One region of the Lelliottia nimipressuralis genome, then DNA from elsewhere that is predicted to be linked to it. Evidence: predicted binding sites of a transcription regulator. Region 1 holds the regulator's gene; each other region holds the start of a gene.
The links. The regulator CRP, encoded in region 1, controls carbon source genes, mostly activating them, when cyclic AMP is high. The targets are predictions, from matches to a motif close to ATGTGANNNNNNTCACAT.
Positions count from the first base shown of each region.

Region 2: a site for CRP is predicted at 2,566-2,583, ahead of focA (formate transporter FocA). Genes of this name have one in related genera too.
Region 3: a site for CRP is predicted at 3,012-3,029, ahead of ldtB (L,D-transpeptidase). Genes of this name have one in related genera too.
Region 4: a site for CRP is predicted at 4,929-4,946, ahead of hpt (hypoxanthine phosphoribosyltransferase). Genes of this name have one in related genera too.

Region 1 covers NZ_CP167172.1:4,250,617-4,256,737, forward strand. Annotated here, with positions in the region: gene ACB496_RS20470 (hydrolase) at 1-127, shown strand, start outside; gene ACB496_RS20475 (YheU family protein) at 124-342, shown strand; gene ACB496_RS20480 (phosphoribulokinase) at 373-1,242, shown strand; gene ACB496_RS20485 (OsmC family protein) at 1,326-1,730, opposite strand; gene crp (cAMP-activated global transcriptional regulator CRP) at 2,037-2,669, shown strand; gene ACB496_RS20495 (YccS/YhfK family putative transporter) at 2,728-4,815, shown strand; gene ACB496_RS20500 (aspartate aminotransferase family protein) at 4,861-6,081, opposite strand.
Region 2 covers NZ_CP167172.1:1,580,731-1,586,851, forward strand. Annotated here, with positions in the region: gene pflB (formate C-acetyltransferase) at 1-1,600, opposite strand, end outside; gene focA (formate transporter FocA) at 1,650-2,507, opposite strand; gene ycaO (30S ribosomal protein S12 methylthiotransferase accessory factor YcaO) at 2,914-4,674, opposite strand; gene ACB496_RS07335 (DUF421 domain-containing protein) at 4,813-5,505, shown strand; gene serC (3-phosphoserine/phosphohydroxythreonine transaminase) at 5,668-6,121, shown strand, end outside.
Region 3 covers NZ_CP167172.1:1,483,111-1,489,231, forward strand. Annotated here, with positions in the region: gene ACB496_RS06895 (PTS sugar transporter subunit IIC) at 1-1,209, shown strand, start outside; gene ACB496_RS06900 (GntR family transcriptional regulator) at 1,226-1,942, shown strand; gene ldtB (L,D-transpeptidase) at 1,992-2,912, opposite strand; gene ACB496_RS06910 (ABC-F family ATPase) at 3,136-4,731, shown strand; gene ACB496_RS06915 (TIM-barrel domain-containing protein) at 4,919-6,121, opposite strand, start outside.
Region 4 covers NZ_CP167172.1:810,160-816,280, reverse strand. Annotated here, with positions in the region: gene ACB496_RS03800 (polysaccharide deacetylase family protein) at 1-1,083, opposite strand, end outside; gene ACB496_RS03795 (PTS sugar transporter subunit IIA) at 1,147-1,587, opposite strand; gene ACB496_RS03790 (ABC transporter permease) at 1,695-2,465, opposite strand; gene ACB496_RS03785 (ABC transporter ATP-binding protein) at 2,462-3,388, opposite strand; gene can (carbonate dehydratase) at 3,496-4,158, shown strand; gene hpt (hypoxanthine phosphoribosyltransferase) at 4,265-4,801, opposite strand; gene ACB496_RS03770 (glucose/quinate/shikimate family membrane-bound PQQ-dependent dehydrogenase) at 5,006-6,121, shown strand, end outside.

The DNA of each region.
Region 1 (6,121 bases):
GCAGTATCAGCTGACCGAACACGGCGGCCACGTCGGCTTTATCACCGGGACGTTACTTCGCCCGAAAATGTGGCTGGAATCGCGCATCCCTGACTGGTTAACCCCATTTCTGGAGAGAGTAAAATGATGATTCCCTGGCAGGATCTGGCTCCCGAAACGCTGGATAGCCTGATTGAAAGCTTTGTATTACGCGAAGGCACCGATTATGGTGAACATGAGCGTTCGCTTGAACAAAAGGTCGCCGATGTAAAACGGCAGCTACAGAGTGGCGAGGTGTTGCTGGTGTGGTCTGAACTGCACGAAACCGTCAACATCATGCCGCGCAATCAGTTTCGCGGTTGATTGTTCCATCTTTCCAGTCAGGGAGTTGCTATGTCCGCCAGACATCCGGTTATTGCCGTTACGGGTTCGAGTGGTGCGGGAACCACCACCACCAGCCTCGCTTTTCGCAAGATTTTCGCACAGCTCAATCTGCGCGCTGCCGAGGTTGAGGGCGACAGTTTTCATCGCTTCACCCGTCCTGAAATGGACATGGCTATTCGTAAGGCCCGGGATTTAGGTAAACACATCAGCTATTTCGGGCCAGACGCCAACGACTTTGGCCTGCTGGAACAAACTTTTCAGGACTACGGCCACACGGGCAAAGGTCAGTCGCGTAAATATCTGCACACCTACGATGAAGCGGTGCCATGGAATCAGGTTCCTGGCACATTCACCCCGTGGCAGCCCCTGCCGGAGCCAACGGACGTGTTGTTTTATGAAGGCTTGCACGGCGGCGTGGTGACTCCACAGCACGATGTGGCACGCCACGTGGATCTGCTGGTCGGCGTGGTGCCGATTGTCAATCTGGAGTGGATTCAGAAGCTGACCCGTGACATGAGCGAGCGCGGCCATTCGCGTGAAGCGGTGATGGATTCGGTCGTGCGCTCGATGGAAGATTACATCAACTTCCTGACGCCGCAGTTCTCGCGGACCCACATCAACTTCCAGCGCGTCCCGACGGTGGACACCTCTAACCCGTTTGCGGCGAAAACAATTCCGTCGCTGGACGAGAGTTTTGTGGTGATTCACTTCCGCAATCTGGAAGACATTGATTACCCCTGGCTGCTGGCGATGCTGCAGGGCTCATTCATTTCCCATATCAATACATTAGTGGTCCCGGGCGGGAAGATGGGGCTGGCGATGGAGCTGATCATGATGCCGCTGGTGCAACGGCTGATGGAAGGCAAGAAGATCGCCTGAGTTCAGTCGCCGGGGAGCGCTTCGCTATCCGGCTGAATCATGCGGTGACAGGCCCGGCAAGCGTAGCGCTACCGGGCGTAGTGTTAAGCGTCGATCACTTCGTAGGAATGCGTAATGTTCACCGCTTTTTCCAGCATCAGCGCCACGGAGCAGTACTTCTCCGCAGACAGATCCACCGCACGGGAAACCGCCGCATCCTTCAGCTCTTTACCGGTGACGATAAAATGCAAGTTGATGTGCGTAAACAGACGTGGCGCCTCTTCGCGACGCTCTGAGGTCAGCTTCACTTCGCAGTCCGTCACGTCATGACGACCTTTCTGCAGAATCGAAACCACGTCAATCGCGCTGCATCCGCCCGCCGCCATCAGTACCACTTCCATCGGGCTTGGCGCTTTATCTCCGGAGTTGCCGTCCATCAAAATCTGGTGTCCTGAAGCGGATTCGCCAAGGAACGTTAAACCTTCAACCCATTTCACACGCGCTTGCATTTTCATTAACTCCAAAGTTGCATTTTTCCGAACAGATTACGCGTGCGTTACAATTCTCGCAACGGAAGGCGACCTGCATCATGCTGAAGCGAGACACCAGGAGACACGCGGCTAAAGCTATGCTAAAACAGTCTCGATGCTACAGTAATACATTGACGTTACACATGTATGCAGAGGACATCAAACTTTACTGGCTGCGAACAGTGCGACAGCCACTTCCCAGGTACGGGTAAGAATTCGATTGCAACCCCAGAGTCAGGATGCGATTTTGACTCTGAGACAGCTTATAACAGAGGATAACAGCGCATGGTGCTTGGCAAACCGCAAACAGACCCGACTCTCGAATGGTTCTTGTCTCATTGCCACATTCATAAGTACCCATCGAAGAGCACGCTGATTCACCAGGGTGAAAAAGCGGAAACGTTGTATTACATCGTCAAAGGCTCGGTGGCAGTGCTGATCAAAGATGAAGAAGGGAAAGAGATGATCCTTTCTTATCTGAACCAGGGCGATTTCATCGGTGAACTGGGCCTGTTTGAAGAAGGCCAGGAACGTAGCGCCTGGGTGCGTGCGAAAACCGCGTGTGAAGTTGCAGAGATCTCCTATAAGAAATTCCGCCAGCTGATCCAGGTGAACCCGGACATCCTGATGCGTCTTTCTTCGCAGATGGCTCGCCGCCTGCAGGTCACTTCCGAGAAAGTGGGTAACCTCGCCTTCCTGGACGTAACAGGCCGCATCGCGCAGACCCTGCTGAACCTGGCGAAACAACCTGACGCCATGACCCACCCGGACGGTATGCAAATTAAAATTACCCGTCAGGAGATTGGTCAGATCGTCGGCTGTTCTCGTGAAACCGTTGGCCGTATCCTGAAAATGCTGGAAGATCAAAACCTGATCTCCGCTCACGGTAAAACTATCGTGGTCTACGGAACGCGTTAATTCCGGAACGAACGGCGTGCCATCGCGAGGTGTCACGCCGTTTTTGTCTCTGACGATCATGTGGCGCAGGCTGATTTATCACCCCGAAGTTAACTACGCACTACGTCAAACTCTGGTGTTATGTCTTCCCGTGGCTGTCGGTTTAATCCTGGGCCATCTGCAACATGGGCTGTTGTTCTCTCTCGTTCCTGCCTGCTGCAACATTGCCGGTCTCGATACACCGCATAAACGCTTTTTCAAACGCCTGATTATCGGCGGCTGCCTGTTCGCCGGATGTAGCCTGGCCGTGCAGCTGCTGCTGGCCCGTGATATCCCGCTGCCGTTAATCCTGACCGTGCTGGCTATGACGCTGGGCGTCACGGCGGAGATCAGTTCGCTGCACGCTCGCCTACTGCCCGCCTCACTGATAGCCGCTATTTTCACACTGAGCCTCGCCGGAAATATGCCCGTCTGGGAGCCGCTGCTGATCTATACGTTCGGTACCCTGTGGTACGGGCTGTTTAACTGGTTCTGGTTCTGGATGTGGCGGGAGCAGCCCCTGCGCGAATCCCTGAGCCTGCTCTACGTCCAGCTCGCGGACTATTGCGAAGCCAAATACACCCTGCTGACGCAACACACAGACCCGGAAAAATCATTGCCCCCGCTGCTTACGCGCCAGCAAAAAGTGGTCGACTTAATCAGCCAGTGCTATCAGCAGCTGCATATGCTGGCGGCCAATAAAAACCATGAATACAAGCGACTGCTGCGCGTCTTCCAGGTGGGGCTTGATCTACAGGAGCATATTTCGGTCAGTCTGCATCACCCGCAGGAGGTGCAAAAACTGGTGGAGCGCAGCCACGCCGAAGCGGTGATCCGCTGGAATGCCCAGACGGTCGCGGCCCGCCTGCGGGTGCTGGCTGACGATATTCTTTACCACCGTTATCCCACGCGTTTTACAATGGATAAACAGCTGGGCGCGCTGGAGAAAATTGCCCGTCAGCATCCGGATAATCCGGTTGGGCAGTTTTGCGCGTGGCACTTTAGCCGCATCGCACGCGTGTTGCGCACTCAGCGCCCGCTCTACCCGCGCGACCTGATGGCCGATAAACAAAAGCGTCTGCCGCTGCTACCGGCACTGAAAAGCTATTTATCACTGAAATCTTCCGCCCTGCGCAATGCCGCACGCATCAGCGTGATGCTGAGCATCGCCAGCCTGATGGGCGTCGCGCTGCACTTACCCAAGCCCTACTGGATTTTAATGACCGTGCTGTTTGTCACGCAGAATGGCTATGGCGCGACGCGCGTGCGAATACTGCACCGTGCGCTCGGGACGTTTGCCGGGCTGGTGATTGCCGGTATCACACTGCACTTCCATGTTCCTGACGGCTATACCCTGCTGGGAATGCTGGTCATTACCCTGGTCGGCTATCTGATCATCCGCAAAAACTACGGCTGGGCAATGGTTGGGTTTACAGTGACGGCGGTATATACCCTGCAACTGCTGACCCTGAACGGCGAACAGTTTATCGTGGCGCGACTGGTGGATACATTGATTGGCTGTCTGATCGCCTTTGGCGGCATGGTCTGGCTGTGGCCACAGTGGCAGAGCGGGCTGCTGCGCCAGAACGCCCACGACGCCCTTGAAGCGGACCAGCAGGCCATTCGTCTGATCCTGAGCGACGATCCCAAACCTTCGCCGCTGGCGTACGAGCGCATGAAGGTCAACCAGGCGCACAACGCGCTGTATAACTCCCTCAACCAGGCGATGCAGGAGCCGGGCTTTAATTCAGACTATCTGGCAGATATGAAACTGTGGGTGACGCACAGCCAGTTCATCGTCGAACACATTAACGCGATGACGACCCTGGCGCGCGAGCACACGATGCTGACGCCGGATCTGGCGCAGCGCTATTTGCAGTCGTGTGAAATTGCATTGCAGCGTTGTCAGCAGCGTCTGGAGTACGACGCGCCGGGAGAGTCGGGAGACTCGAACATTCTGGAAGCGCCAGAGACGCTCACCCACGGGCCGATGAGCACTCTGGAGCAGCATTTACAGCGCGTAATAGGACATCTGAACACCATGCACACCATTTCGTCGGTGGCATGGCGTCAGCGTCCGCATCACGGGATTTGGCTGACGCGGATTATGCGCCGTAAGACGTCGTGAGGTTTGCGGCTCCGTAGGTCGGAACAAAACGAAGCCGCGACTCCATTAGCCCTGAACGATCTTCTTCACTGCACTGGCAAAGCGGTTCATACCGTCATCGATATCCTGCCCTTCAATCACCAGCGACGGCGCAAAGCGCATCACATCCGGCCCGGCATTCAACACCATCACCCCTTCGTGGGCAGCGGCGTGGAGGAAATCGCGCGCGCGACCTTTGTACTGCGGCTTCAGTTCCGCACCGACTAACAGTCCCATGCCGCGAATATCGCTGAACACGTCGTACTGCGCGTCGATCTGCTGGAGATGCTGCACAAACTGCTCACGCTTCGCGTTTACGCCGTTCAGCACTTCCGGGGTGTTGATAATATCGAACGCCGCCCCGGCGATCGCGCACGCCAGCGGGTTGCCGCCATAAGTGGAGCCGTGAGAGCCGACGTGGAAGGCCGAGGCGATCTCTTGCGTCGTCAGTACGGCGCTCACCGGGAAACCGCCGCCGAGCGCTTTGGCACTGGTCAGGATATCTGGCGTTACGCCGTAGTGCATATAGGCAAACAGATCGCCGGTACGTCCCATACCGCTCTGCACTTCATCAAAGACCAGCAGCGCCTGATGCTCATTGCACAGCTCGCGCAGTCCTTTCAGGAATTCTGGCGTCGCGGCCATCACGCCGCCCTCGCCCTGGATCGGCTCAACCACCACCGCGCAGGTGTGATCGTCCATCACCGCTTTTACCGCATGCAGATCGTTAAACGGCACGTGGATAATATCAGCGGGTTTTGGACCAAAACCGTCGGAATATTTCGGCTGCCCGCCCACGGAAACGGTGAACAGCGAACGGCCATGGAAGGCGTTATGGAAAGCGATAATCTTGCTTTTGTATGGGCTGTGACGCGTGGAAGCGTAATAGCGCGCCAGCTTAAAGGCGGTTTCATTGGCTTCGGTGCCGGAGTTCATGAACAGCACACGCTCGGCAAAAGTGGTATCAATGATCTTACGGCCCAGGCGCAGCGCCGGTTCGTTGGTGAACACGTTGCTGGTGTGCCACAGGGTTTCCCCCTGGGTTTTCAGCGCCTCAACCAGCGCCGGATGGCAGTGCCCCAGCGCCGTCACCGCAATGCCGCCCGCGAAATCAACGTACTCTTTGCCCTGTTGATCCCATACCCGACTGCCTTTCCCTTTCACCGGGATAAACTCCGCCGGTGCATAAACCGGCAGAATCACTTCATCGAATGTTGCGCGCGTAATTGCAGGTTGTTCAGTTGCCATGTCATGCCCGTCCGTTTTATGTCACATTAATTGTGAAAAT
Region 2 (6,121 bases), 2.0 Mb from region 1:
CTGCAACGGACAGACCTGCGATACCACATGCCATGGTGCGAACCACGTCACGGTCGTGCAGAGCCATCAGAGAAGCTTCGTAGCTGTACTTGTCGTGCATGTAGTGGATGATGTTCAGGGCGGTGACATACTGCTTAGCCAGCCAGTCCATGAAGTGATCCATACGGTCCATCACTTCGTCGAAGTTCAGAACGTCGCCTTTGATTGGTTCAGATTTAGGACCAACCTGGATTTTCAGTTTTTCATCAACGCCGCCGTTGATTGCATACAGCATGGTTTTCGCGAGGTTAGCACGAGCACCGAAGAACTGCATTTGCTTACCAACAACCATTGGGCTTACGCAGCAAGCGATAGCGTAGTCGTCGTTGTTGAAGTCAGGACGCATCAGATCATCGTTCTCGTATTGCAGAGAAGAGGTATCGATGGAGACTTTAGCAGCGAATTTCTTGAAGTTCAGAGGCAGTTTTTCTGACCACAGAACAGTGATGTTCGGTTCCGGAGACGGACCCATGGTGTACAGGGTGTTCAGGAAACGGAAGCTGTTTTTGGTTACCAGAGTACGGCCATCAACGCCCATACCACCGATAGATTCAGTTGCCCAGATTGGGTCACCGGAGAACAGCTCATCATATTCTGGGGTACGCAGGAAGCGAACCATACGCAGTTTCATGACCAGGTGGTCAATCATTTCCTGTGCGTCTTGCTCGGTGATTTTGCCTGCTTTGATGTCACGTTCGATGTAAGCATCCAGGAAGGTGGATACGCGACCGAAGGACATTGCTGCGCCGTTCTGAGACTTAACAGCAGCCAGGTAGCCGAAGTAAGTCCACTGGATAGCTTCCTGAGCGTTGGTAGCAGGACCAGAGATATCGCAGCCATATTTAGCAGCCATTTCTTTGATCTGACCCAGCGCACGGTGCTGTTCAGAGATCTCTTCACGCAGACGGATAGTTGCTTCCAGGTTTACGCCGTTTTCCAGGTCAGATTGCAGTGACAGGAACTGTGCGTATTTGTCTTTCAGCAGGAAGTCGATACCGTACAGTGCAACGCGACGGTAGTCACCGATGATACGGCCACGGCCATACGCATCTGGCAGACCAGTCAGAACACCGGATTTACGGCAGTTCAGGATGTCTTTGGTGTAAACGTCAAACACGCCCTGGTTGTGAGTTTTGCGGTAGTCGGTGAAGATTTTCTTCAGCATTGGGTCCAGCTCGCGATTGTACGCTTTGCAGGAACCTTCAACCATTTTGATGCCACCGAACGGGATAATTGCACGTTTCAGTGGTTTTTCAGTCTGCAGACCAACGATTTTCTCAAGGGCTTTGTTGATGTAGCCAGCGTCGTGAGAAGTGATGGTAGAGGCAACGGAAGTATCGAAATCAACTGGCGCGTGAGTGCGGTTTTCCAGTTTGACGCCTTCCATAACATTGTCCCACAGCTTGGTTGTTGCGTCAGTAGCACCAGCCAGGAAGGATTCGTCACCTTCATACGGGGTATAGTTTTTCTGAATGAAGTCACGTACGTTGACTTCTTTCTGCCAGTCACCTTTCGCAAAACCTTCCCAGGCTGTGGCTAACTTTTCATTAAGCTCGGACATGTGATACCTACCTTCTTAAGTGGATTTTTCTTTACTGCCTGAGAAACCATCAATGATGATTGTCGCCACGCAGGTAAATGACCCAGTATGTCAACCCAACCAGCAGACCCCCACCGATAATGTTCCCAATAGTGACAGGGATCAGGTTATCTGTGATGAAGTTCATAATAGTCAGGTGAGAGAAACTTTCCGGGGTTGAACCAACTGCAGTCCAGAACTCCGGGCTCGCAAAGTTGCGGATTACGATACCCATCGGGATCATAAACATGTTTGCGATACTGTGCTCAAAGCCGCTGGCAACGAACATCGCAACCGGCAGAACCATAATCATGGCTTTGTCCATCAGGCTGCGGCCAGAGTAGCTCATCCAGACCGCCAGGCAGACCATCAGGTTTGCGAGGATGCCGAGAGCGACGGCTTCGATAAAGGTGTGATGCATTTTGTGGTCAGCGGTTTGCAGGACGTTGAGTCCCCAGCCACCGTTGGCGGTCATATACTCGCCGGATAACCACATAAGCAGTACAAAGAGCAAACAGCCAATCAGGTTGCCAACGTAGACATTAATCCAGTTGCGCGCCAGCTGACCCCAGGTGATTCTTCCGCTCGCTTTTGCCACCACGATAAGCACCGTTGAGGTAAAGAGGTCGGCGCCGCAAATGACGCACAGAATCAAGCCCAGTGAGAAACAGATACCGCCAATCAGTTTCGCAATACCGAAAGGCATCGCAGCAGTACCGGTTGTCGCAGTGATGTAGAAGACGAAGGCGATGGAGATGAACACACCAGCGGTAATCGCCAGATAGAACGTCGTCATCGGGTGTTTCGTTGCTTTATAGACACCCGCTTCTTCGGCAACTTTGGCCATCGCAGCTGGGAGTAATAGATCAAAAGGGTTGTCAGCTTTCACACTAACTCTCTCTTTATTAAGTCGGCGACGAGATACTAACAAAGCATTATAGAAGAGAAATTGATATAGATCATATCTCGCCTGGCTTATAGGCCCGCAAAGCGCATGGTTTTGCAACAAATGCGGAGTAAGTTTTTGATTATCCGTATAAAAATAAATTTTAAAAGTTATGAAAAGAGTTGAATTATTTCCTGTAACCTCTCCCGAAGCAGTTAATTAAAATGGAGTAATTACCTTAAAAAGTAACAGTAAAGCCCAGGTAAGCATAATTATATTTACCTGTAATTAACTTTATTATTACAATCAAAATTCATTGCAAAAGAAATAAAAAAACGGGGCAATGAAATTGCCCCGTAATATAGCCCAGACGTGGAAATACGCCTACTGTCTGTAATGCTATGTGCGCTTATTTTGACCAGTAGGCCGCTTTCGCGCGCTGCAGTTTTTCGTAAGCTTTGAGCAGTGACTGATGGGCCGGGAAGGCTTTCAGATCGCTATCGACAGCCTGAAGGCCATAGAACGGCGCTTCACCGCTCAATGCGGCGCTGGCGGCTTCAACAGCGTCGGCACCGTACATACGCACGAACGCATTGAGATATTGCAGCGGCTGACGATCCTCTTCCTGAGACAGGAGCAGCAGGGTTTGCAGGCAACGATAATAGTTAGCGCGCTCCGGGCTGAAGACCGACTGGTTGTACTCAATGGTCCATTCCGTCCAGGCCAGAGCCTGATCCAGATCGCCACCGGCCAGGGCCAGCATGGATTTCAGCTCGCCCACACGCAGGGTGTACCAGCCATTGTCTTTGCCGGTTGCCAGGCCCAGCAGCTCGCGTACGCGGGTAAGATCGTCGTGGCCTTCGTCGTCAAGCTGGGCGATCAGGTTCAGATAATCCTCTTTTTCCCACTCACTACCCGGCAGAGCCAGCAGCGTTTCGCGCAGATGGCTGCCCATGCTGTTGTTGGCCAGCCACAGATCTTCTGCCGGATAGATGTCGGACATGCCTGGCACGATAATACGGCAAGCGTAGACGCTCAGATGCTCGTAATCGGCGATGTACACTTCTTTATCTTCTGCTTTGAAAATTGCCATCAGCGTGGCGAACTCTTCTTCCGTGGTGCCGGAGAAACTCCAGTCCACGAATTCATAGTCGGCGTCCTGCTTGAACATATCCCAGGAGATCAAACCGCTGGAATCGATGAAGTGCGTTTCGAGGTTGGTGTGTTCGCCCACTTCTTCGTCGTCAAACGTTGGTGGGGTGAAGACATCGAGATCTTTCAGGCTACGGCCCTGAAGCAGCTCGGTAACGGTACGTTCCAGCGCCACGCCGAAGTCAGGGTGGGCGCCAAACGACGCGAAGCAAGTGCCGTTGGCCGGGTTGAACAGCACCACGCAGATTACCGGGTATTTACCGCCCAGAGAGCCGTCGTAAGCAAAAATTGGGAAACCTTCTGCTTCCAGTTTAGCGATAGATTCCACCACGCCCGGATAGCGCGCCAGTACCTCGCTCGGGATTTCCGGCAGGCTGATGGACTCGGCGATAATACGGTTTTTGATATGACGCTCAAACACCTCGGACAGCCCCTGCACGCGGGCTTCGTTACGGGTATTACCTGCGGACATGCCGTTGGACACGTACAGGTTGCCGACGATGTTCATCGGGATATAGACAGTGTGATCGTCAGACTGACGGGTAAACGGCAGGGCGCAGATACCACGCTCGTCGTTACCGGACTGCAGATCGACCAGCATACCGGCGGTCAGTTCGTTATCCGGATCGTAGAACTTGCGCAGACGCGCATCCAGAATGCCTTCCGGCAGCGTGTCATCTTCCGTCAGTGGGAACCACTTTTCGTTCGGGTAGTGTACGAACGGGCCGTTGGCGATAGTCTCGCCCAGCCAGAAATCAGCGAAAAAGTAGTTGGTGGACAGGCGCTCAAAATACTCCCCCAGGGCAGAAGCCAGAGCCGCTTTTTTGGTGGCGCCTTTACCGTTGGTAAAGCACAGCGCACAGTCGGTGTCGCGAATATGCACAGACCAGACGTGAGGTACCGGATTGAGCCAGGAGGCTTCTTCGATATTAAAACCCAGGTCGGTCAGTTTCTGCTGGAAGCGAGCGATGGAATCTTCCAGAGCGGCGTCTTTGCCGGGGATAAATGTTTGAGTCATGGCGATCACTTTTATCGTACGTAAAGCGCGCAATGATACGGGTTTTGCGTGGCAGGCGCTATCTTCGCGAGGAGAAGAGCGAAAATAAAAGACTCAGCTATGCTTATCAGCAGTAACTTACTGTTAAGGCGAATAAAAATGAAAGCGTTCGATCTTCAGCGGATGGCGTTCGACAAAGTCCCGCTTGAGTTCTTAGGGGAAGTAGCTTTGCGCAGCCTCTACACCTTTATTCTGGTGTTTCTGTTTCTCAAAATTACAGGGCGGCGCGGCGTTCGGCAGATGTCACTGTTTGAAGTCCTGATCATTCTGACACTCGGCTCTGCGGCCGGTGACGTCGCGTTTTATGACGATGTGCCGATGATTCCGGTGCTGATCGTTTTTGTCACGCTGGGCTTACTCTATCGGCTGGTGATGTGGCTGATGTCGAAAAGCGAAAAAATCGAGGATCTACTGGAAGGCAAGCCGGTGGTGATTGTCGAAGAGGGGCAACTGGCCTGGGAGAAGGTTCGCAGCGCCAACATGACTGAATTTGAGTTTTTCATGGAGCTGCGCTTAAACAGCGTGGAACAGCTGGGCCAGGTGCGGCTGGCGATCATGGAAACGAACGGGCAGATAAGCGTCTATTACTATGACGACGATGACGTGAAACCGGGTTTATGCATTTTGCCGGATGAATATGTTGAACGCTTTACCACTGTCCCGGAGGCGGGGGAGTATGCCTGTCGACGCTGTAGCCATGTTCTGACGATGCAGCCGGGCGATCATCAACTTTGCCCTCGCTGTGCGAATCCAGTATGGACGAAGGTGAGCCGGGCTAAACGCGTCACCTGACAGCCAATTTGTCGGTTTTGTGACAACGCGCTGGCAGATTGTTTTGTGTGAGCGGGGACACATTTTCCCGGTCATAAGTTTTAGACATTGCGGCGCGTGTCACTGAATGATAAAACCGATATCCACAGTTATAACTTATGGCTTTTAGCGTGGTGAGGGTAAATGGCTCAGGTCTTTAATTTCAGTTCAGGTCCGGCAATGCTACCGGCGGATGTGCTTAAACAGGCTCAGCAGGAGCTTTGCGACTGGCAGGGTCTCGGTACATCGGTGATGGAAATTAGCCATCGTGGAAAAGAGTTTATCCAGGTGGCGGAAGAGGCAGAAAAAGATTTTCGCGATCTGCTGAATATTCCCTCGAACTACAAAGTATTGTTCTGCCACGGCGGCGGGCGCGGTCAGTTTGCCGGCATCCCGCTGAATCTGCTCGGCGACAAAACCACCGCAGACTACGTTGATGCCGGCTACTGGGCGGCCAGCGCAGTGAAAGAAGCCAAAAAATACTGCTCCCCGAATGTTATCGACGCCAAAATTACTGTTGATGGCCTGCGCGGCGTGAAGCCGATGAGTGAATGGCAGCTTTCCAGCGACGCAGCGTACCTTCACTATTGCCCGAACG
Region 3 (6,121 bases), 1.9 Mb from region 1:
ACGGTAATGCCGATCTTTATCCTTGCCGGTCTCGCGGTGCTGGTGAATAACGTGGTGTTTCCGTGGGTGTTCGAAGGGGAAACGCTCGCCCACTTTAAGGTGTGGGGTGAGGCGATTATTAACGGCACGCTGAACATCGCGGCGCTGTTACTCGCCCCGATGATTGCCTGGTCGCTGGCGCGCAACAAAGATTTCGACAACCCGGTTTCGGCAGTGGTTATCGCCGTAAGCAGTTTTATCATTATGATGCCGATGCAGCTCCAGCTGGTGCCCGTCGGCAGTCAGGCGCCGGTGAATGTCACCCAGGTGCTGACGTTCAGCAATATCGGCTCAACGGGCATATTTGCCGGGGTGCTGATTGGTCTGATTTCAACGGAAGTGTTTATTGCGATTTCGCGCCTGAAAGTGTTGCACATTTCGCTGGGCGAGAACGTCCCGCCTGCGGTGAGCAAATCCTTTACCGCGCTGATCCCGACGATCATCACGCTTTCCCTGTTCGCCATTCTGGCGGCGCTACTGGCGAACGTGCTGCATACGGATCTGATTCACCTGATCACCCATTTTATCCAGCAGCCTCTCAGACTCATTAATACCAGTTTGCCCGGCACAATTTTTATCTACAGCTTCGGTAATTTCCTGTTTACGCTGGGTATTCACCAGTCGGTAGTGAACAGCGTGATTCTGGAACCGTTCCTGTTAATCAACACCAATGAGAACATGCTGGCCTTCGCCAACGGGCAGCCGATTCCGCATATCATCAATAACATTTTTGTCCCGACGTTCGGGATGATTGGCGGGACGGGCAGCACCATCTCGCTGCTGATCGCCATCTTTATCTTCTCACGGCAAAAATCGGCCAAACAGGTGGCGCGGCTGTCGCTGGCTCCGGGGCTGTTTAACATCAACGAACCGGTGATTTTCGGCCTGCCGATTGTCTTTAATCTGCCGCTGATGATTCCGTTTGTACTGCTGCCGGCGATAGGGATTTACTTTGCCTGGCTGTGTACCACGCTCGGCCTGATGTCGCGCTGTGTAGTCATGATCCCCTGGACCACGCCGCCCATACTCAGCGCCTGGCTGGCGACGGCGGGGGACTGGCGGGCGGTGGTGGTTCAGTTGGCAATCATTGTATTTGGTGTATTCTTCTACCTGCCTTTCCTCAAGATTGCTGAGAGGGTGGCATTGAAAAACAGTGCGATAGCGGATTAATCATAAGGAAAAGGCGATGGCGGCGAAGTACATCACCATAGCGCGGGAAATTAAGAAACGCATTATTAGCCAGCAGTATGCCGCCAATGAACCGCTGCCGGACCAGTTTGCGCTGGCGGCGGAGTTCAGCACCAGCCGGATGACCATTCAGCAGGCGATGCGCCAGCTGATTGTGGAAGGGCTGGTCTATACGCGACAGGGGCAGGGGACGTTCATTCGTAAAAACTTCCTGCAGCTTTCCCAGTGGGATCTCTCCGGCAGCGACTATTTCGGCGCCACCAAAACCTGGGAACATCTGGGCACGGTGAGCAGCAAAGTGGTCCATTTCGAACTGCGCTTTCCGAACGAGAAAGAGCAGTCCTCCCTGATGATAAACGCCGATACGCCGATCTATGATTTTATTCGCCTGCGCAGCCTCAACGGTGAGCCGATGTCGCTCGATTCCACCGTCATGCCGCTGAATCTGGTGCCGGGGCTGAATAAAACCCATCTTGAAAGCTCGGTGTTCCAGTACGTGCAGGAGACGCTGGGGCTGAAAATTATGGGGTCATATCGGGTGGTGCGGGCGCTAAAACCGAACGCGCTGGATATGCAGCATCTGATCTGCGAGCAAACCGACCCGGTGCTGGAGGTGGAGCAGGTGATCTATCTGGAGGATGGCACGCCGCTGGAATACGCCCATTGCCACTATCGATACGATCACGGTGGAATCGTCATCGTGAATAACGGGTAATAAAAAAGCGGGCTAAGCAGCCCGCTTTTTTTGTTTGAAGCTGAGTCAATCAGTTCAGACGTACCGGCATACCGGAACGGTTCTGTACCGCCTGATCCACAACGGTGGATTCAACGTCGGCCTGGCTGGTGACAGCCTGCACGTTGCTCTTCAGGGTAATCGGCACGATCTCGTTGTTGTTAATCTGATCTTCGCTGGTAGACAGCGGGTTGTGCACTTCGATATAGCGGCTGCCATCTGGCTCAGAGGTCGCTTTTACCGGTTCATTGATGAACTGAACGCGGGTACCGACCGGCACATTCTCGAACAGGAACTTGATATCGTCGTTACGCAGACGCACACAGCCGTGGCTCACGCGCAGGCCGATACCGAAGTTGGCGTTGGTGCCGTGGATCGCATACAGACGACCAATGTACAGCGCGTACAGACCCATCGGGTTGTCCGGGCCGGCAGGAACAACGGCTGGCAGCGGCTCACCGGCAGCGATGTACTCGGCGTGCATCTTGGCGGTTGGCGTCCAGGTCGGGCCTGCTTTCTTACGTTCTACTTTGGTGGTCCAGTTCAGCGGGGTGTCTTTGCCCAGCTGACCGATACCAATCGGCAGAACGATCACGGTATTGGTGCCTTTCGGGTAGTAATACAGACGCATTTCAGCGCTGTTGATCACGATACCTTCGTGGACGGTGTCCGGCAGGATCAGCTGCTGAGGAATGTTCAGCACGGTACCGGCTTTCGGCAGATACGGGTCAACGCCCGGGTTTGCTTCGAGCATGTTGGACAGGCCCAGCTGGTATTCAGCGGCGTAATATTCCAGCGGCTGGGAGTTGCCTTCCGGAACAATAACCACCTGGTTTTGACCCACCAGACGGCTACCGTCTGTCGGCAGCGGATAAGTCACCGCAGAAGCGGTATTGCAAAAACCTACTACGGCTAACGCCGCCGCAAAAAGCGTTGATAATTTCATATTCATGTTATGCGAGGTATCTTTGCCACTCTGGCGATTAGTTGATGAGTCTGAATCATTGATGGGAGCGCATTATATGTGCATTCCCTCGCGCATGGAATTCAGATGTGTACGAAATCACATTTTTTTCGATTTTGTTAAAGTTTAGTGGTTGGTTGCAACACGGGATTTCAATTCGGAATTGTGGCATAATGCCGTGTTTATCACACTTTTTCGCAGGAATCTCCCCGTGTTAGTTACCAGCAACGTCACTATGCAGTTTGGCAGTAAGCCGCTGTTCGAAAACATTTCCGTCAAATTTGGCGGCGGCAACCGTTACGGCCTGATTGGTGCCAACGGTAGCGGAAAATCCACCTACATGAAAATCCTCGGCGGCGATTTAGAGCCGACGCTCGGCAACGTGTCGCTCGATCCGAACGAGCGTATCGGTAAGCTGCGTCAGGACCAGTTCGCCTTCGAAGAGTTTACTGTGCTCGACACCGTGATCATGGGACACGGGGAACTGTGGGAAGTGAAGCAAGAGCGCGACCGCATCTACGGTCTGGCTGAAATGAGCGAAGAAGACGGCTATAAAGTGGCCGATCTCGAAGTGCTTTACGGCGAAATGGACGGTTACTCTGCCGAATCCCGTGCCGGTGAGCTGCTGCTCGGCGTCGGTATTCCGGTTGAGCAACACTACGGCCTGATGAGCGAAGTCGCACCGGGCTGGAAACTGCGTGTGCTTCTGGCGCAGGCGCTGTTCTCAAACCCGGACATTCTGCTGCTCGATGAACCGACGAACAACCTGGACATCGACACCATCCGCTGGCTGGAGCAGACGCTGAACGACCGCGACAGCACCATGATCATCATCTCGCACGACCGTCACTTCCTGAACATGGTCTGCACCCACATGGCCGATCTGGACTACGGCGAGCTGCGCGTTTATCCGGGCAACTACGACGAGTACATGACGGCTGCCACCCAGGCGCGTGAGCGTCTGCTGTCTGACAACGCCAAGAAAAAAGCGCAGATTGCTGACCTGCAATCCTTCGTCAGCCGCTTCAGTGCTAACGCCTCTAAATCCCGTCAGGCGACGTCTCGTGCGCGTCAGATTGATAAAATTAAGCTGGACGAAGTGAAAGCCTCCAGCCGTCAGAACCCGTTCATTCGCTTCGAGCAGGACAAGAAACTGTTCCGTAACGCGCTGGAAGTGGAAGCGCTGGCGAAAGGGTTTGATAACGGTCCACTGTTCAAAAACTTCAATCTGCTGCTGGAAGTGGGCGAGAAGATTGCGGTACTGGGCGCGAACGGCGTGGGTAAATCAACCCTGCTGAAAACCCTGGTGGGTGAACTGGCACCGGACAACGGTACCGTGAAATGGTCTGAAAACGCCCAGCTCGGTTACTACGCGCAGGACCACGAATTTGAATTCGAAAACGATCTGACGGTCTTCGACTGGATGAGCCAGTGGAAGCAGGAAGGCGACGACGAGCAGGCCGTGCGCGGCATTCTGGGCCGTCTGCTTTTCAGCCAGGACGACATCAAAAAGCCTGCCAAAGTGCTCTCCGGTGGTGAAAAAGGGCGCATGCTGTTCGGTAAGCTGATGATGGAAAAACCTAATATCCTGATAATGGACGAACCGACTAACCACCTGGACATGGAATCTATCGAATCCCTGAACATGGCGCTGGAAATGTATCAGGGCACCCTGATCTTCGTCTCCCACGACCGTGAGTTCGTAAGCTCCCTGGCGACCCGCGTGATTGAAATCACACCGGAACGCATCGTGGACTTCACCGGTAATTATGAAGATTACTTGCGCAGCAAAGGCATCGAAGGCTAATTTCCCGTCGTCTTTCACGCTGCAGATGCGTTGGCTTCACCTGTTCACCCCGGTCACTTACTTATGTAAGCTCCCGGGGATTCACCGGTTTGCCGCCTTCCTGCAGCGCGAAATACTTAGGAAAAGGCGCCATGCCTTTATCCCCTCTCCCAGTGGGAGAGGGTTAGGGTGAGGGCATCAGGCCGCACTACACCACCCACTCACCTCCTTCAACCCCGTTCACCCGCAGCGTACGTTTTTCCCCTGCAGGCAGCGACACCTTCAGCGCGTTCCACGCCGGACGATAATCGCCGCGTGCTGCGACCTTCAGATTGATTGTGGTGCCATCGCACACCATCTCCCACTCCAGCCACAGCGCATTTCCTTTCTGATAGCCCCAGCTCTCGCCATCGTCCTCAAACAGCTGGCCCGACGTTGTGCCCACGCCCTTCACAGGAAACAGTTTCAGCTCGCGGGTATCATCTTTCCCGGCGCTCACATGGGTAATGCGTTCGCTGAGCGGCAGACCGGCCCCTGCGCGTACCAGCAGCGGCAGTTTTTCCAGCGGTGCATCGCGGACGATCCACTGGCCGCCGGAGAACCACTCATGGGTGTAAAAATCGTACCAGCCTGTTTCGTTGTCCGGCAGCCAGAGGCGGCGCTCGCGCTGGCCTTGTTCAACGACGCTGGCAACCAGCAGATCGCGCCCGAGCAGGAAATCGTCACACTCTTCGAATGTCTGGGCATCATGCTCGTGATCGAGGAAAGTCGGACGCAGCATCGGCTCGTCATCAGCATGGGCCTGCCACAGCAGAGTATAAAGATACGGCAGCAGACGATAGCGCAGCTCAATTGCGCCGCGGATCGCAGGCGTTACGCCCGGATACATCCACGGCTCATTCACCGTGTGATCGTCATTCCACGAGTGAATGGTGAAGCGCGGGTGCATTACGCCGTTCTGAACCCAGCGCACAAACAGCTCCGCGTCCGGCTTATCGCCGGAGAAACCGCCGACATCGTGGCCGACGTTGAACAGCCCGGAGAGGCTCATCCCCAGCCCCATGCGGGTGTTATAGCGCAGGGTGTCCCAGTTGGTACGGTTATCGCCGCTCCAGGTCTGGACGTAGCGCTGCATCCCGGCGCAGCCTGAGCGGGAGATCAGGTACGGACGTTTATCCGGCGCAAAGCGCTGCTGGGCTTCCATCGAGGCGCGCATCATCAGCAGCGGCATCACCGGGCGAATATGCTTGATAGCAATCTCCTGGCCAAAACCGTGGCAGCGCGCCTCGCCGTCCCAGACTTCAAACTCGTTGTTGTCGTTCCAGGTGGAGTCGATACCCATTTCCAGCAGCTGCGTGGTCACGCCTTCCTGCCACCATTTGATGGTCTGCGGATGGGTGAAATCGAGGTG
Region 4 (6,121 bases), 1.3 Mb from region 1:
TTTGTCATCGTAACCGCCGAACGGATACGAGAGATAGAGCACGCGCGGGTTGAACTGTGCCAGCGAGCGCCGCGAGCGTTCAAAATCAAACAGAATGACGTGGTAGCTACGGCTCAGCAAAATAGGATGTTTATTGCCATCGACGCGGTGCAGGAAGTGGGTGTGCGACTGAATATCAAACACATCCTGAATCTCTTTCAGCTCCGACACGCTCATAAATTGCAGCGATTTCGGGTCCCACTTCTGCGGATGGCCTTTGATTCGCGACGAGATGATAAACGCCGTCGCCTTAAAGCCGTACTGCTTCAGAATCGGCCACGCGTAGCGGTTGACCGACTTCAGACCATCGTCAAAGGTAATCACCACCGCGCGGGCGGGCAGGTTCATTTTATTGCGCACGTAGCCTTCCAGCTGATAGAGCGTCAGCGTGGTGTAACCCTGATCGCGCAGCCAGGTCATCTGGTTGTTAAAGGCGCGCACGCTGGTGGTCGTGGAGGTGTGGCGGAAACGGGTGTTCTCTTCATCGCGCAAAATATGGTGATAAGTGATCACCGGAATGCCGCTGTCTTCCTGCGCATCCAGGCTGCTGATCCACGCCAGACGGTTGCCCATGCGGATTTGAAACCAGGTCTGGTTGAGTCTGTCTTTCAGCTTGCTGAGAATGGGATAGCGCAGGTTTGAACTCAGCGTACCAAACGGGGCGCTGCCGCTGTTGGGTGCGTTATACACCGGGGTGTCTTTCCAGGTGATCAGATTCTGGTTACTGAGCGGTTTATTGAGATCGCCCAGACTGTCCTGTACGCGCTGTTTCCCCTGCACCTTTTCCAGATGGCCTTTGTCGATAAACCCGGTGCCAAAGCCGAAGCGAAATTCGTAGTAGTCTGCCGCCGTAGGAACGACTGCAAGAATCTGCCCCGCGCGCACATTGCCGACGTTAACAACCTCGTTGCCCACCTGCGCCCAGATCGCCGCATCTTCAGTGGTTTGCATATATTGAGCGGGTAAGCCCTGCTGGCTTAATAAACTGGCAGAGACGCCGCCGGAGACCAGCAGCAACAGAAGGGAAAAAACGCGTATAAACATGGGATTATTATCGACACTAAAAATCAGTCGCCATTGTAGCAAAAGCGACATCAATACCAATGTTTAATTCTTATACAGATCGTGGAGCAGGACAAAAGGCGGGTTTTTCTGCTGCTGATGCCAGAGGCTACTGACGCCGGGGATTTCCTGCCCGACCAGCGTATCGCGGAACTCCGCGCTGCTCAGCGTTTCGCGCAGCGGGTACATCATCTCCAGCAATGCGTAGTTAATCCCGGAAATCACTTCACAGTTTTCATGCTTGTGACTCAACAACGCGGCGGCGCGATACGGCGCAGCGCCCGATTTGTCGGTCATAAAAATGACGCCTTCACCGGTATCCGTCTCATGCAGCGCATCGCACATCATACGGCTTAGCATGTTGGTGCTCAGCCCGCGCCAGTAGTTCACCGCCCGGCACTGAGGCAGCGGACCCAATTTTTTTTCCAGGCGATCGATCATTGCCTGGGCATCGTCATCATGACAGGTAATCACCCAACCCAACATAGCGTCTCTCCTTTAGGGGAAAGTAGTTTAGCGGAGTGAAGATTAATTTATGGTGATAACTATCAAAGAAAATGCCCCGGCAGACAGAGTGCTGCCGGGGATGCGGATTAGCTGCGCAATCCGCGTCCGCGCTGGATCAGATACCAGCACAGAATATAGAAAGCGATGATGAAGACGGCGAGGACGATGACGGTGGTAAACAGCGGCACGTCAGTAATGCCGAGGAAGCCAAAGCGGAAGCCGCTGATCATGTAGACAATCGGGTTCAGGTGCGACAGCGCCTGCCAGAACGGTGGCAGCAGCGTCAGCGAGTAGAACACCCCACCGAGATAGGTCAGCGGCGTCAGGACAAAGGTCGGGATCAGGCTGATGTCATCGAAAGTGGTCGCAAACACCGCGTTCAACAGGCCAGCCAGCGAGAACAGGATCGCGGTCATCAGCAGGGTCAGCGCCACGAACATCCATGAATGTACCTGGAACGGGACGAAGAACAGCGAGATAGCCGTCACCAGAATCCCTACCGCCAGCCCGCGCGCTACGCCGCCGCCCACATAACCGGCGATGATGACGTGCGTTGGCACCGGGGCCACCAGCAGCTCTTCAATGTTACGCTGGAACTTCGCGCTGAAAAACGACGACGCTACGTTGGCATAGGCGTTGGTGATCACCGCCATCATGATCAGGCCCGGCACGATAAACTGCATATAGGTAAAGCCATGCATTTCACCAATACGGGAGCCAATCAGATTCCCGAAGATGATGAAATAGAGCGTCATGGTGATCACCGGCGGCACCAGGGTTTGCACCCAAATGCGCATAAAGCGGTTAATCTCTTTGGCCCAGATACTTTTTAGCGCCACCCAGTAAAGATGCATCATGCCTGCTCTCCTTGTTTATCCTGGACCAGCGAGACAAACAGTTCTTCCAGTCGGTTAGCTTTGTTACGCATACTTAATACCTGAATGCCCTGCGCGCTCAGCTGCGCAAAGACGCTGTTAATGCCCTGCTCGCGTAGGACTTCCACTTCCAGCGTCGACGTGTCCACCAGACGGTACTGATAGCCCTCCAGCTTCGGCAGCGGGCTTTTGGCCGCCAGATCGAGGATAAAGGTTTCGGACTTCAGCTTGGACAGCAGATTCTTCATCGAGGTGTTTTCCACCAGCTCGCCGCGCTGAATGATGCCGATATTGCGGCACAGCATTTCAGCTTCTTCGAGGTAGTGGGTGGTCAGAATGATGGTGGTGCCTTTGTCGTTCAAATCCTTCAGGAAACCCCACATCGAGCGGCGCAGTTCGATATCCACACCCGCCGTTGGCTCATCAAGGATCAGCAGTTTTGGCTCGTGCATCAGGGCGCGGGCGATCATCAGACGGCGCTTCATCCCGCCGGAGAGCATGCGCGCACGTTCGCCGCGTTTTTCCCACAGATCGAGCTGTTTGAGGTACTTTTCGCTGCGCTCGATGGCGTCCTGACGTTCTACGCCGTAGTAACCCGCCTGATTCACCACAATTTGCTGCACGGTTTCAAACGGGTTGAAGTTAAATTCCTGCGGCACCAACCCCAGCTGACGTTTGGCGTTGACCACATCTTTTTCGAGATCATAGCCAAACACCGCGACGCTGCCCGAAGACTTGTTCACCAGCGAACTGATGATGCCGATGGTCGTGGATTTCCCCGCGCCATTCGGCCCCAGCAGGGCGTAGAAATCCCCCGCTTCGACCTGCAAATCAATTCCGCGCAGCGCCTGAACGCCGCCCGGATAGACTTTTTTAAGCTGCTTAAGCTCAAGTGCGATAGTCATGAATTAAACTTACCTATAGTTCTGACACACGTTGTGTGGTTTCAATAAAAGTCGAGTTACCCTATATTAGCGCAACGCTATTACTCGGTTACAGGTCGTTAACCTCTATGAATGACATAGATACACTCATCAGCAACAATGCACTATGGTCAAAAATGCTGGTAGAAGAGGACCCGGGATTTTTTGAGAAGCTGGCGAAGGCGCAGAATCCACGTTTTTTATGGATTGGATGCTCTGACAGCCGCGTCCCGGCGGAACGCCTGACAGGCCTTGATTCGGGTGAACTGTTCGTTCACCGTAACGTCGCAAACCTGGTCATTCACACCGATCTCAATTGCCTTTCCGTCGTGCAGTACGCGGTTGATGTGCTGGAAGTTGAGCACATTATTATCTGCGGCCATTACGGCTGCGGTGGTGTGCAGGCGGCGGTCGAAAACCCGGAGTTGGGGCTGATCGACAACTGGCTGCTGCATATTCGCGATATCTGGTTCAAACATAGCTCACTGCTGGGCGAAATGCCGCAGGAGCGTCGCCTCGACACCCTGTGCGAGCTTAACGTGATGGAGCAGGTCTATAACCTTGGCCACTCCACCATCATGCAGTCAGCATGGAAGCGCGGGCAGAAAGTCTCCGTTCACGGCTGGGCGTACGGTATCCATGATGGATTGCTGCGCAATCTGGAAGTGACCGCCACCAACCGCGAAACCCTGGAGCAGCGCTACCGTTCCGGGATTGCCAACCTGAAGCTCAAGCACGTTAACCACAAATAACCTGCAAAAAAGCCGGGCGGCGGCTTCGCCTTACCCGGCCTTAAGATGTGCCGTTCACGCTTTCCAGGCCCGGAAAGCACAGTGCTTCCGGGCTAGACCACTGAGATTACTCGTCCAGCAGTACCACTTTCCCGACATACGGCAGATGGCGATAACGCTGTGCGTAATCGATGCCGTAACCCACCACGAACTCATCCGGAATCGAGAAACCAACAAATTCAACCGGGACATCAACTTCACGGCGAGTCGGTTTATCCAGCAGGGTGCAGATCGCCAGGGATTTCGGGCCGCGCAGGCTCAGGATCTCGCGCACTTTAGAGAGCGTGTTACCGGAGTCGATAATATCCTCTACGATTAACACATCCTTGCCGCGAATATCTTCATCCAGATCTTTCAGGATTTTCACGTCACGGGTGGTCGACATACCGCTGCCGTAGCTGGACGCGGTCATGAAATCCACTTCATGGGACACCCGAACTTCACGGCACAGGTCTGCCATGAACATGAATGAGCCGCGCAGCAGACCCACCAGCACCATATCGCTGCCGCTGTCCTGATAACGTTCGGTGATTTGACGACCCAGTTCGGCGATACGCGCTTTGATCTCCGCTTCCGGGATCATCACTTCAACACTATGTTTCATATTACTAACCGTATGATTTAAAACCAATCTATCACTGCGGATGCAGATACGTCCGGCAATGATTCACAAGTACGGCAGTATACCAGCAAATGGATTCGCCTGGCGCATGAGTTACAAAAAGCTCATTTTGTGATTCCGATCACACTTGTTAATACCTATAATTAATTGCTATCAAATAATTAACAAACTACAGAGTACTTTTCTATGGCTGAAATAAAATCTCAACAGCCGCGTCTACTGGTAACGTTAACAGCCGCTTTTGCCGCATTCTGCGCGCTGTATCTGTTAATCGGTGGCGTATGGCTGGTCGCGCTTGGCGGCTCCTGGTACTACCCGATTGCGGGCCTGGTTATGATTGCTGTGACCGTCCTGCTTTTGCGGCGTAAACGTTCCGCGCTGTGGCTTTACGCAGCACTTCTGCTCGCAACGATGATCTGGGGTGTCTGGGAGGTCGGCTTCGATTTCTGGGCGCTCACGCCGCGTAGCGACATTCTTGTCTTCTTTGGTATCTGGCTGATCTTGCCCTTCGTCTGGCGTCGCCTGCTGGTGCCGTCCAGCGGTGCGGTTGCGGCACTGGTCGTGGCGTTGCTCATCACCGGTGGCATTCTGACCTGGGCCGGATTTAACGATCCGCAGGAAGTGAAAGGTACTCTGAGTGCCGATTCCACGCCTGCCGCCGCCATTTCTCAGGTGGCTGACGGCGACTGGCCAGCGTATGGGCGCAATCAGGAAGGACAACGTTACTCGCCGCTGAAGCAAATCAACGCCGATAACGTGAAAAACCTGAAAGAAGCCTGGACGTTCCGTACCGGCGATCTGAAGCAGCCGAACGATCCGGGTGAGCTGACCAACGAAGTCACCCCGATCAAAGTGGGCGACATGCTGTACCTGTGTACCGCTCACCAGCGTCTGTTCGCGCTGGATGCGTCGACCGGTAAGGAAAAATGGCACTTTGATCCGCAGCTGAACACCAACACCTCCTTCCAGCACGTGACCTGTCGTGGCGTCTCTTACCACGAAGCGCGCGCGGACAACGCCAGCCCGGACGTGGTGGCTGACTGTCCTCGCCGTATCATGCTGCCGGTGAACGATGGCCGTCTGTTTGCGATCAACGCCGAAACCGGCAAGCTGTGCGAAACCTTTGCCAACAAAGGTATCCTCAACCTGCAGACCAACATGCCGGATACCACGCCGGGCCTGTATGAGCCGACGTCACCGCCGATCATCACCGATAAAACCATCGTCATTGCCGGTTCTGTCACGGATAACTTCTCTACCCGTGAAACCTCGGGTGTGATTCGTGGTTTCGACGTGAACACC